3 regions of the Actinocrinis sp. genome follow, and region 3 is predicted to be linked to each of the others. Evidence: riboswitches for the same ligand, from Rfam matches in the RefSeq annotation. Region 3 holds a riboswitch; each other region holds the start of a gene.
The links. A riboswitch is a leader RNA that binds a small molecule or an ion and turns the genes downstream of it on or off. The one in region 3 is predicted to bind cyclic di-AMP.

Region 1 (3,273 bases), on a different contig from region 3:
GCCACGCTGCACGGCCTGGTCGCGCAGTTCCCGGAGGGCGGCTGGGACCTGGTCGACGCCTACTGGCCCGGCGCGCTGACGATCGTCACCCGCCACCAGCCCTCGTTGCAGTGGGACCTGGGCGACGCCCGCGGCACCGTCGCGCTGCGGATGCCGCTGCACCCGGTCGCCATCGAGCTGCTCACCGAGGTCGGCCCGATGGGCGTTTCCTCGGCCAACCGCTCCGGGCAGCCCCCGGCGCAGACGGCGTCCGCCGCGCAGGACCAGCTCGGCACGTCCGTGGAGATCTACCTGGACGGCGGGCCGACGGCGGACAGCGTGCCGTCGTCGATCGTCGATTTGACCGGGGACGTTCCGAAGCTGTTGCGCGAGGGCGCGCTGAGCTTCGAGGAAATCGCCAAGGTGGTGCCGAACATCACGCGCTGACATACCGTCACGTCAGACGTGCTGGCACAGATACGGCTGTGTGACGGACTAGCCGCGCCCGGACCCCGTTCGAGGGTCCGGGCGCGGTTCGCGTTTGGGCGGCGCAGCGCCTGAGCGTTGCGGCGCCGACTCAGAAGTGCAGGACCTGGCCCGGGAAGATCAGGTTCGGGTTCGAGCCGACGACCGACTCGTTCTCCTGGTACAGGTTCTGCCAGCCCGACAGCCCCTTGCTCTGCGCGATGCCGGAGAGCGTGTCGCCCGGCACGACGGTGTAGCTGTGACCGCCGGTCGCGGTGGTCGACGGGGCGCTGGTCACCGGGGCGCTGTAGGTCGAGCCGGTGCTCGGCGTCGAGGTGGAGTGCGACGGGGCCGAGTAGGTCGACTGGTGCGAGCTGCCGGAGCTTGAGCTGGAGCCCGAGTTGGAGCCCGAGCCCGCGCCGTTCGCGTTGGTGGTCGTGTAGCTGCCGCCTGAGGTGTAGCCGTGCGGGCCGCATACCGGCCAGGCGCCGATGCCCTGCCCGGCGAGCACCTTCTCGGCGATCGCGATCTGCGCGGTGCGGCTGGCCTGGTTGGCGTACGACGCGTAGGCGCCGCCGCCGTAGCCGAGCCAGGTCTGCTCGGTGAACTGGAGCCCACCGTAGAAGCCGTTGCCGGTGTTGATCGCCCAGTTGCCACCGGACTCACACTGCGCGACCGCGTCCCAGTTGATCGAGGACGCGTGGGCCGCGCCGGCGGCCATGAACGGGATGGTCACGCCGGCGCCCGCGGCTGCGGCGGTGGCGATCACCCGGCGGGCGTAGGAGGGCTTGCGATGGCGCCCGGCGGACGCGGGCACGTGGAAAGCACGACTGATGGCCATGAAAGAAAAGCGTTCCTCTCCCACGCCTGCGAAGTGAGCTGTCGGATTCGGACCGGAGAAATGGCCCTACCGCGAGTCGCGCGGATTCACCCCGAGCCGGTGTCGCACGGGCCGCCACTGGTGGGCGGCGCCCGTTGCACCGGCGGAAAAGTGGTTCCTCCGCTCCTGCCCGTCGGGTTTCGGGTACGGCGTGGGCGGCGGGCAGGATTCGGCGTACCGACCACGGTGTCCGCGTAGGCGGACGGCAACGACCGTAAGCAAATCCGCCGCGGAAACTCAACTTCGCGCAGGTGTGGCAGATCTCACATGGACAGTCAGTCCTTGATTCGCGACTTTCCGTTGACCGGCAACGGCTTTCTCCGCACTGTACGAAGTCTTACTAGTGCTCTGCGTCACCGTCGTGACGAACGGTGAGCGACGCACTACTGCGCGCCCGAGCCGACACGAGCGTCGGATTGCGGCTTGTTGCCCGTGCCGGACGGTGCCTCTCGTCCTAGTGTGTGAGGGAAAAGTCCGCAACTGCCCGCAAATCGCGCGGGCTCCCCTCAGAGGCATTGACACTTGGAGCGTGATCATGTCCCCCATCGCCGCTCCCCGACTCCACACCGCCGACCCGATCGCCCCGTTCTACGGACCCGACTACGGCGCGCTGGTGCGCACCGATCCGCAGATCGCGGGCGTGCTGCTGGATGAGCTCGAACGCCAGCGCAGCTCGCTGCAACTGATCGCCAGCGAGAACCCCGCCTCACCGGCCGTCCTGGCGGCGCTCGGCTCGGTGCTGTCCAACAAGTACGCCGAGGGCTATCCCGGGCGCCGCTACTACGGCGGCTGCGCCCAAGTGGACGCGGCCGAACGGCTGGCCGTCGACCGCGCCGTCGCGCTCTTCGGCGCGGACCATGTCAACGTGCAGCCGCACACCGGCGCCGCCGCCAACCTCGCCGTCTTCGCCGCGCTGCTCACCCCGGGCGAGAAGGTCCTGGCCATGGCGCTGCCGCACGGCGGCCACCTCACCCACGGCGCGCAGGGCAACTTCTCCGGCACCTGGTTCGAGACCGTGGGATATCCGGTCAGCGAGCAGACCGAGCTGATCGACTACGACCGCGTGCGCGACCTGGCCCGCGAGCACCGGCCGAAGCTGATCATCTGCGGGGCCACCGCCTATGCCCGGCTGATCGACTTCGCCGCGTTCCGCGCGATCGCCGACGAGGTCGGCGCGCACCTGCTGGTCGACGCCGCGCACTTCGCCGGCCTCGTCGCGGGCGGCGTGATCCCCTCGCCGGTCCCGTACGCGGACGTGGTCACCCTGACGACGCACAAGACGCTGCGCGGCCCGCGCGGCGGCGCGATCCTGTGCCGCGCCGAACTCGCCTCCGCGATCGACCGCGCGGTCTTCCCCTTCACGCAGGGCGGGCCGCTGATGCACGCGATCGCCGCCAAGGCGGTCGCCTTCGCCGAGGCGGCCAAGCCGGAGTTCCGCGAGTACGCCGCGCAGATCGTGGCGAACGCCCGCGCGCTGACCGAAGCCCTCGAACAGGAGGGGATGCGCGCCGTCTCCGGCGGCACGGACACCCATTTGGCCGTATTGGACCTGCGCGGCAGGGACGGGGCCGGCGTGCGCACGGCCGTCGGCGCGAAGGTCACCGGCCGCGAGGCGGAGATGCGCTGCGAGCGGGCCGGCATCATGCTCAACCGCAGCTGCGTGCCCTACGACTCGGCCAAGCCGATGGTCACCTCGGGACTGCGCGTCGGCACCGCCACCGTCACCGCCCAGCGGATGAAGGAGCCTGAGATGCGCCGGATCGCCACCCTGATCGGCCGGGCGGTCCGTGACGCCGACGGCGTCGCGGTCCCGGCCGTGGAGAAGGAGGTCGCCGAGCTGGTGGGTGAATTTCCGCTGTACCGACCCCGCTGAACCGGTGAAATCAGCACCCGCAGTCACCGCGACCGTCATCCGAATGGCCGCCCGGCGGCGTGTTTCCGGCAACCGG
Region 2 (3,273 bases), on a different contig from region 3:
GCCGGATCGAGTTCCGCGACGTGCGGTTCGCGTACTCGCCGGACGCGCCCGAGGCGCTGCGCGGTGTGGACCTGGCCGTCGAGCCGGGCACGACCGTCGCGCTCGTCGGCGAGACCGGCGCGGGCAAGTCCACCTTCGTGAAGCTGGTCGCGCGGTACTACGACGCGACGTCCGGCGTGGTGTGCGTAGACGGCGTCGATCTGCGTGAGTACGACCTCTCCGCGTACCGCGCGCGGCTCGGCGTCGTGCCGCAGGAGGCGTTCCTGTTCCCGGGCACGGTCCGCGACGCCATCGCATACGGCCGTCCGGACTCCACCGACGCCGAGGTAGAGGCGGCGGCGCGGGCGGTCGGCGCGCACGACGTCGTGTCCCGGCTGTCCGACGGCTACCTGCACCAGGTCGGCGAGCGCGGCCGGAACCTGTCGGCCGGTCAGCGCCAGATGCTCGCGTTGGCCCGCGCTTATCTGGTCGACCCGGACATCCTGCTGCTCGACGAGGCGACCGCGGCTCTGGACCTGGCGACCGAGGCCGCGGTGACCCGGGCGATGGACGAGCTTTCGCGCGCCCGCACCACGCTCGTCGTCGCGCACCGGCTGACCACGGCGGCGCGCGCCGACCGGATCGTGGTGCTCGACGGCGGCCGAGTGGTCGAGGACGGCACGCACGACGCGCTGCTCGCCGCGGGCGGCACGTACGCGCGTCTTTGGGCGGCGTTCGCAGAGGCCACCGCAGAGGTCTGAGGCAGGTCGAAGGAGGGCCCGAGAGGCGGCTCTCCGGGACGTCTTCGCTACCGCTGTGTGGCGAAGGTGTGAGCGCCCGGACCGCCGGGTGGGTACTTGCCGCAGAGGAGGTGGTGGGTGGTTGCGGCGGTTCGGCGGTCCGGGCGCTACGGGGCGGATTGTCAGGCTGGTTCGGGGGAGGGGCCGGCCTTGACGTATCCACCCGCTTTTTCGTGAGGTTCGTAAAACCAGTGGTGTTACTGCGCGTACTCTACGGCGAACCGGCTTCGACCGGAGCTTCCGGCCGGCGGCTCGCCGTAGGCTGAGTCAGCCGACCCGGGCGTACCCGACGACGGACATGTAGATGTAGTTCGAGGAGCTGGGGTCGAGCGAGGCGTACTGCACCTGCGCACCGGTGTGCGGAGCGTGGACGACCATGTTGTTGCCGACGTACATCGCCACGTGGCCGGGCGGGTCTCCCTCGAAGAAGACCAGGTCGCCGGGCTGGAGCTGCGAAGCGCTGTAGAACTGGCTCAGACCGGAGAACTGCTCTTCCGACGTGCGCGGTATCTGGACACCCGCAGCAGCCCAAGCCGCGTACATGAGCCCGGAGCAGTCGAAGTTGTCTGGGCCCGTCGCGCCCCACGCATACCAGTCACCCGCCGCGGCCTTCGACTCGACGTACCGCACCGCGATACCGGCCCGGCCCGAGACGGCGGGCAGCGGCCCGCTGTAGCTGGTCGTTCCGCCCGCGCTGGTGACTTGCGCCTGCTGCGCGGCGGTCAGATTGCTCAGCAGGTCCTTTTCCGACTGGAGCGTCGCCTCGATCTTGGTCTTGGCGGCCTGCGCCTGGGCCAGCACCTCCTGCTGCTGGGCGAGCGCCTGCGCGGCGAACTTCTTGTCCAGGGCCAGCTGCGCCTTGTCCTGCGACACCGACCTCAGCAGCACGGCCTCCTGATCGGCCTGCTGGCTCTCGATCCCGGCCTGGCTGAGGAACTTGTCGGGGCTGGAGTTCAGTGCCAGTTGCAGCGTCGGCGAGATGCCGCCGGTGCGGTAGGCCGCCGCGGCCTGCAAACCCATCGAGGTCTGCAACGAGTTCAGCGTGGTCTGCTCCTGGGTGATCTGCGCCTGGAGCCCGTCGACCTTCTGCTGGAGCTTCGCGTACTGCTCCTTGGCCGCGTCGTACTGGTTGGTCGCCTGATCGGTCTGCGCGTTCAGCTGCTGGACCTGGGCCTTGACCTGGTCGAGGCTCGGCGTGGGTGACGCCTGGCTGGTACTCGGCAGCAGCGCGACGGTGCCGGCGGTGACGCCGACCACGGTCGCCGCGGTCGTGGTGACCCGGCCGGATACCTTCGGGGCGCGGTGGGACGCCATAACTCCTTCTTCCGACGGCGCCTACCGGGTTAGCTGACGGGTTCGGGCGGAAGAAGTCGCCCTACGCCCCGCCCGTCGCCTTCGGCCAAGGCCGATGGGACTGGCGCGGCGACTCACCCCGAGGGACATATGGGTCCCCGGCTCCACGACGCGGCCCGGCGGAATATCACTCCTTGGGGGAGAGGACGCATATTCCGATCCTGGCAACGCCGGGGATTCGGCGCGGAAGCCCGCGGCCGGTGCGGGGGACCGGCAGGCTCGCTGACTTCTGGGCCGTAACCTTAGCGAGATGTCGCCCGAATGGCGGGTTTGGGGCCGCGGATTTTTACTCCCCTTTGCTGTGCTGCCCCTTGCGCGCCCTTGGCGGAACGTCGCACGCGACCGGCGCCCCGGCCCGCGGTCTGTACTCGATTGCCCGTTTCGCCTGGAGCTTTTTCCGGCTAAAACGGACCGCCCGCCGACGCCGCGCACTTGTCGACGCGGCTTCGCCATCTTCCCGACGTGATGTCGAAAAAAAGGGCGGGCATCTCAGGCCTCAGCATCACTCGTCGCCGGTCGCGCGGCGCTCGCCGGCCCGTCTGCGTAGCCGCGGCACTCCACACCGTGTTGTTCGTGCATTGCTTACCCGGCCGGGTTTTCGATCCTTGCCGACGCAGACTTCTTCGAACAGATTGGTGTCAAGGTGTCGACGGTCGGCCTGCGGCCGATGTTCCCGCCGGACGACCGGAATCCGTCTGCCAGGGGCCCTAGACTCGTGCTTGATGAGCAGTTGGAGCAGTTCCTCAGCTTCCCACGGTGCGCCCCTCTTCGACCTGCCGAAGCCGCCGCGCACCACCGCACCCGGCGCGGCGCGTACGCGGGCCGAGGCCGCGCTGCCCTCGCTCTCCTCGGCCGCGTTCCCGGTCGAAGGCGAGTTGCCGGACGAGCCCTGGGCCGACGACGAGTCCGCGCCGCCGCCCCCGCCCGACGAGGAGCACGAGCGCGCCGAATCGCAACGGGATTTCGCCCCGGCCGCCCGCCGCTCGCATCTCGACCCCGAGGCGCTGCTCGCCGGGCTCAACCCGGCGCAGCGTGAGGCGGTCGCGCACACCGGCGGCCCGCTGCTCATCGTGGCCGGCGCGGGTTCCGGCAAGACGCGGGTGCTGACCCACCGCATCGCTTATCTGCTGGCCGAACGCGA
Region 3 (3,273 bases):
GAGGGCACCTGCGCCGCGCCGTTGCAGGCGTATCCGTTCATGGTGAAGTAGGCCGGCGGGTTGTTGGTGTTGCCGGCCAGGCCGATGAACCCGAGGCTGATGCTCGCCCCGGTCGCCAGCGCGCCGTTGTAGCTCTCGTTCACGACCGACACGTCCGGCCCGTTCTGGGAGAACGCGCCGTTCCAGCCGTTCTCGACCGTCTGGCCGCTCGGGAACCGGAACGCCACCGCCCAGCTCGACACGGCCGGACCGTTGTTGGTGACGGTGAGAGCCACCTGGAAGCCGCCCTGCCAGCTGCTCGTCACCGTATACGCGGCAGTGCAGTTCGACGTGGCCGCGGCGGCGGGGACGGCGGACACCGCGCCGATCGCCATCCCCGCCACGGCCGTGGCGACCGCGATGGCCGCGGCCGTCAGCCTTCGAACCCGGAATCTCGACCCCGGCAACGCCCGTGTGACCATACCGCGCACCTCTCCCGCCTGATGACGGATTTGCCTGCCGCCTGCCCGATCGCCTCGGACCTTCAGCAGTTAGATACAGACACGGCAGATGATGACCAACACGGGGCGTCAGCCCAACGCTCTGACCTGCCCGTCCATGTGAAAGCAGACAGAACGCCGCGCACCGGCGCCCCGATCCGGGACGCTCTGTCCGCTTGGCTTCGAGGCGTGTTTCCAAGGGATTCGCCGGAAATCCACGACAGACGCAGAACCTGCAATGATTCGCCGAGCTGGAAACGGTTGGCTTGAATCAGCGAATCGGTTTGATTTTCTGATATATGACTGACACCGGGAGTGCCACCCCTCACCGACGCGTGGCCGTGGCTGTAGGCGTACGGGAGCACGACGGGCAGTCCGCCTCCGCGGGAATCGGTCGTCACGATGCCGCAGGCCTTGCCGTAGCGTGGATGTGACGGCGTGTCGAGTATCACATCTATATCCGTGTCGTGGCATAGAGCGACCAGGTCATGGCGCACCGCAAGTGGTTCGGTAAAAACTTCCCCAACATCTCTGAAGTCGCAGGGATGTGGTGGCACGACCCGGGGACGGCCTCATAGAGTCGAGCCCGTGCGTCCGGTCAACGCCGTCAGAAAGGCGGCACCGGCGCACCCGCCGAGTCCACATTTCGCGCGGCGGCCCGTGTGTCGCAATACCGACCTTCGATACGCTTCAAGCGTTCGAAGGTACTCTGAACTGGTGTGCCCGCGGTCCAACACGCCGTGGAGCCGGGGACCCACTGTCATCGAAGACGCACGTCCCTGGGGTGAATCGGTGCACCGTGCCCTGTTGCCGAGCGCAATGCCGCCTCGGCAGCCTGCGCACGGCGCCGTAGGGTGAAAGCACTCCCCGCCCGAACCCGTCAGCTAACCCGGTAGGCGGTCGGAGGAGAGGCACGGCAAAACCTTATGGGTGCACACGCGACCCCCAGACTGAAACGATCACGTTCCAAACGGCCGCGGTCGAAGCGATCGAAAGTAGCGATCGCTTCCGTCGTGTTCTCGCTGCTCGCCGCCGCCGTCGGCTTCTACGTGAGCCAGATCGCGTCCGCTGTCGCCGTTCAGAGCCTGTGGTCCGGCAGCACCGTGCCGACGAGTGCCGACTCGTCGGACCCCAACAGCGTCAACGTCGGCATGAGGTTCCATTCCGCGGTCCCGGGACAGATTCTCGGGATCCGTTTCTACAAGGGCCCTCGCAACACGGGCACCCACGTCGGAGCGCTTTGGTCGGCCGCGGGAAAGCAGCTGGGCGCCGTCACCTTCACGAAGGAGACGACCACCGGCTGGCAGGTCGCCATGTTCGCGACACCGGTCGACATCACCGCGTCCACCACCTACGAGGCCTCGTATCTGGCTCCGCACGGTCACTATGCGCATGACGACAACTACTTCAAGGTCGCGTATCAGAGCGGGGACCTGGTCGCCAACCAGATGACGTCGCAGCAGGGCAACGGCATCTACACGTACGCCGGCACGACTGCTCGGCCCGTGACCGCGTCCCCTCAGACGAGCAACTACTGGGTCGACGTGCTGTTCAAGCCGTCGTCCACAGGGACCTCGGCTCCGGCACCGGCTGTCACGTCCGGCAGTGCGTCGGCCTCGCCGTCCTCTTCCGCCTCCGCTTCCCCATCGCTTTCCGCCTCTGCCTCTGCGAGCAAGACCTCTGCGCCGTCCTCCCCGAGCGCAAGCTCGGTGCCTTCGTCGCTCGTCGTGACGTCCTCGCCTGGCGGCTACGTCAAGCCTGGCAGCGTGGGCTACCTGGGGAGCACGTCCGCCCTGAAGGTCTACGAGCCAGGCGGGGCGGCCCCCAGCGGCTGTGGCTGGCAGTCCTTCGGCCTGCGCTGTGACCAAACGAATCTGACTCTCGATCACGTGTGGATCAAGGGAAGCTTCTTCTGGACCGGCACCGGCAACCTGACGATCTCCCAATCGATCGTCCAGGGCGGGACCAGCGACTCCTGGTACGCGATCCTCGGGCACCCCGATACGTCCGGCCCGCTCAACTCGACGATCAAGGTGACCGACTCCACGGTCGGCTGGCTGCCCGGAAAGACGATGCCCTCCGGCGAGGACGTCGCCCCGATCTGGTCCGCCTACGGCAATCAGGCGCAGATCGCGATTCGTGACGACCTGTCGGGCATGCCTCAAGGCATCGATCCGACCGACAATTCGATCATCCAGAACAACTGGATTCACGGCTTGGCGCAGACGGGTACCGCGAGCACGCCCACGCACCTGGACGGCATCTTCAGCCAGGGCGGCGGCAACATCGTGATCGACGGCAACTACGTGGACGCCCCGGTCCGCAGCGACACCACCGCGGCGATCTTCATCCAGGACCGGGGTTCCTCGGACACCGGTATCTCGATCACCGACAACTACCTCAACGGCGGCGCCTTCAACCTGCGCAACCAGACGGGCATCAACGTCGACGTCGAGAACAACACGTTCGCGAACAACGTGTGGGGCCCCGTCGGGGACCTCACCGGGTACACGGGCTCGTACGGAACCTGGGCCGGGAATGTCGATCTCACAGGCGCGGCCGTGCCCAAGCCGTAGCCGAGTCCGCACGATCTACCCGGGTACCCGATCCGCTCATACGATCAGCCACCAGTGGTCGCGGTCGGCTCCGCCTGCTGCTCGAAGCAGATGCGGAGCCGACCGAGACCGCCGACGACCTCGTGTTCGAGCGCCAGTGTCATGCGCGGGCTGCCAGTGCCTCGATCGCGGCGGCTACGGCGGCCGGGCTGTTGACCGGGGTGAGGTGGCGGGCTGCG

Region 1: linked by a shared signal. The riboswitch ahead of VGS97_RS15405 (transglycosylase family protein) and the one ahead of VGS97_RS15710 (DUF4082 domain-containing protein) in region 3 are both predicted to bind cyclic di-AMP.
Region 2: linked by a shared signal. The riboswitch ahead of VGS97_RS12245 (C40 family peptidase) and the one ahead of VGS97_RS15710 (DUF4082 domain-containing protein) in region 3 are both predicted to bind cyclic di-AMP.

Annotation. Positions count from the first base shown of each region.
Region 1 covers NZ_DASYZI010000251.1:30,116-33,388, reverse strand. The annotation lists gene VGS97_RS15410 (L-threonylcarbamoyladenylate synthase) at 1-426, shown strand, start outside; gene VGS97_RS15405 (transglycosylase family protein) at 557-1,285, opposite strand; cyclic di-AMP (ydaO/yuaA leader) riboswitch at 1,294-1,486, opposite strand; gene glyA (serine hydroxymethyltransferase) at 1,860-3,197, shown strand.
Region 2 covers NZ_DASYZI010000194.1:2,702-5,974, reverse strand. The annotation lists partial or broken gene VGS97_RS12250 (ABC transporter ATP-binding protein) at 1-740, shown strand, start outside; gene VGS97_RS12245 (C40 family peptidase) at 1,047-2,093, opposite strand; cyclic di-AMP (ydaO/yuaA leader) riboswitch at 2,097-2,264, opposite strand; gene pcrA (DNA helicase PcrA) at 2,966-3,273, shown strand, end outside.
Region 3 covers NZ_DASYZI010000254.1:9,801-13,073, forward strand. The annotation lists gene VGS97_RS15705 (cellulase family glycosylhydrolase) at 1-461, opposite strand, end outside; cyclic di-AMP (ydaO/yuaA leader) riboswitch at 1,190-1,393, shown strand; gene VGS97_RS15710 (DUF4082 domain-containing protein) at 1,493-3,055, shown strand; gene VGS97_RS15715 (alpha/beta hydrolase) at 3,195-3,273, opposite strand, start outside.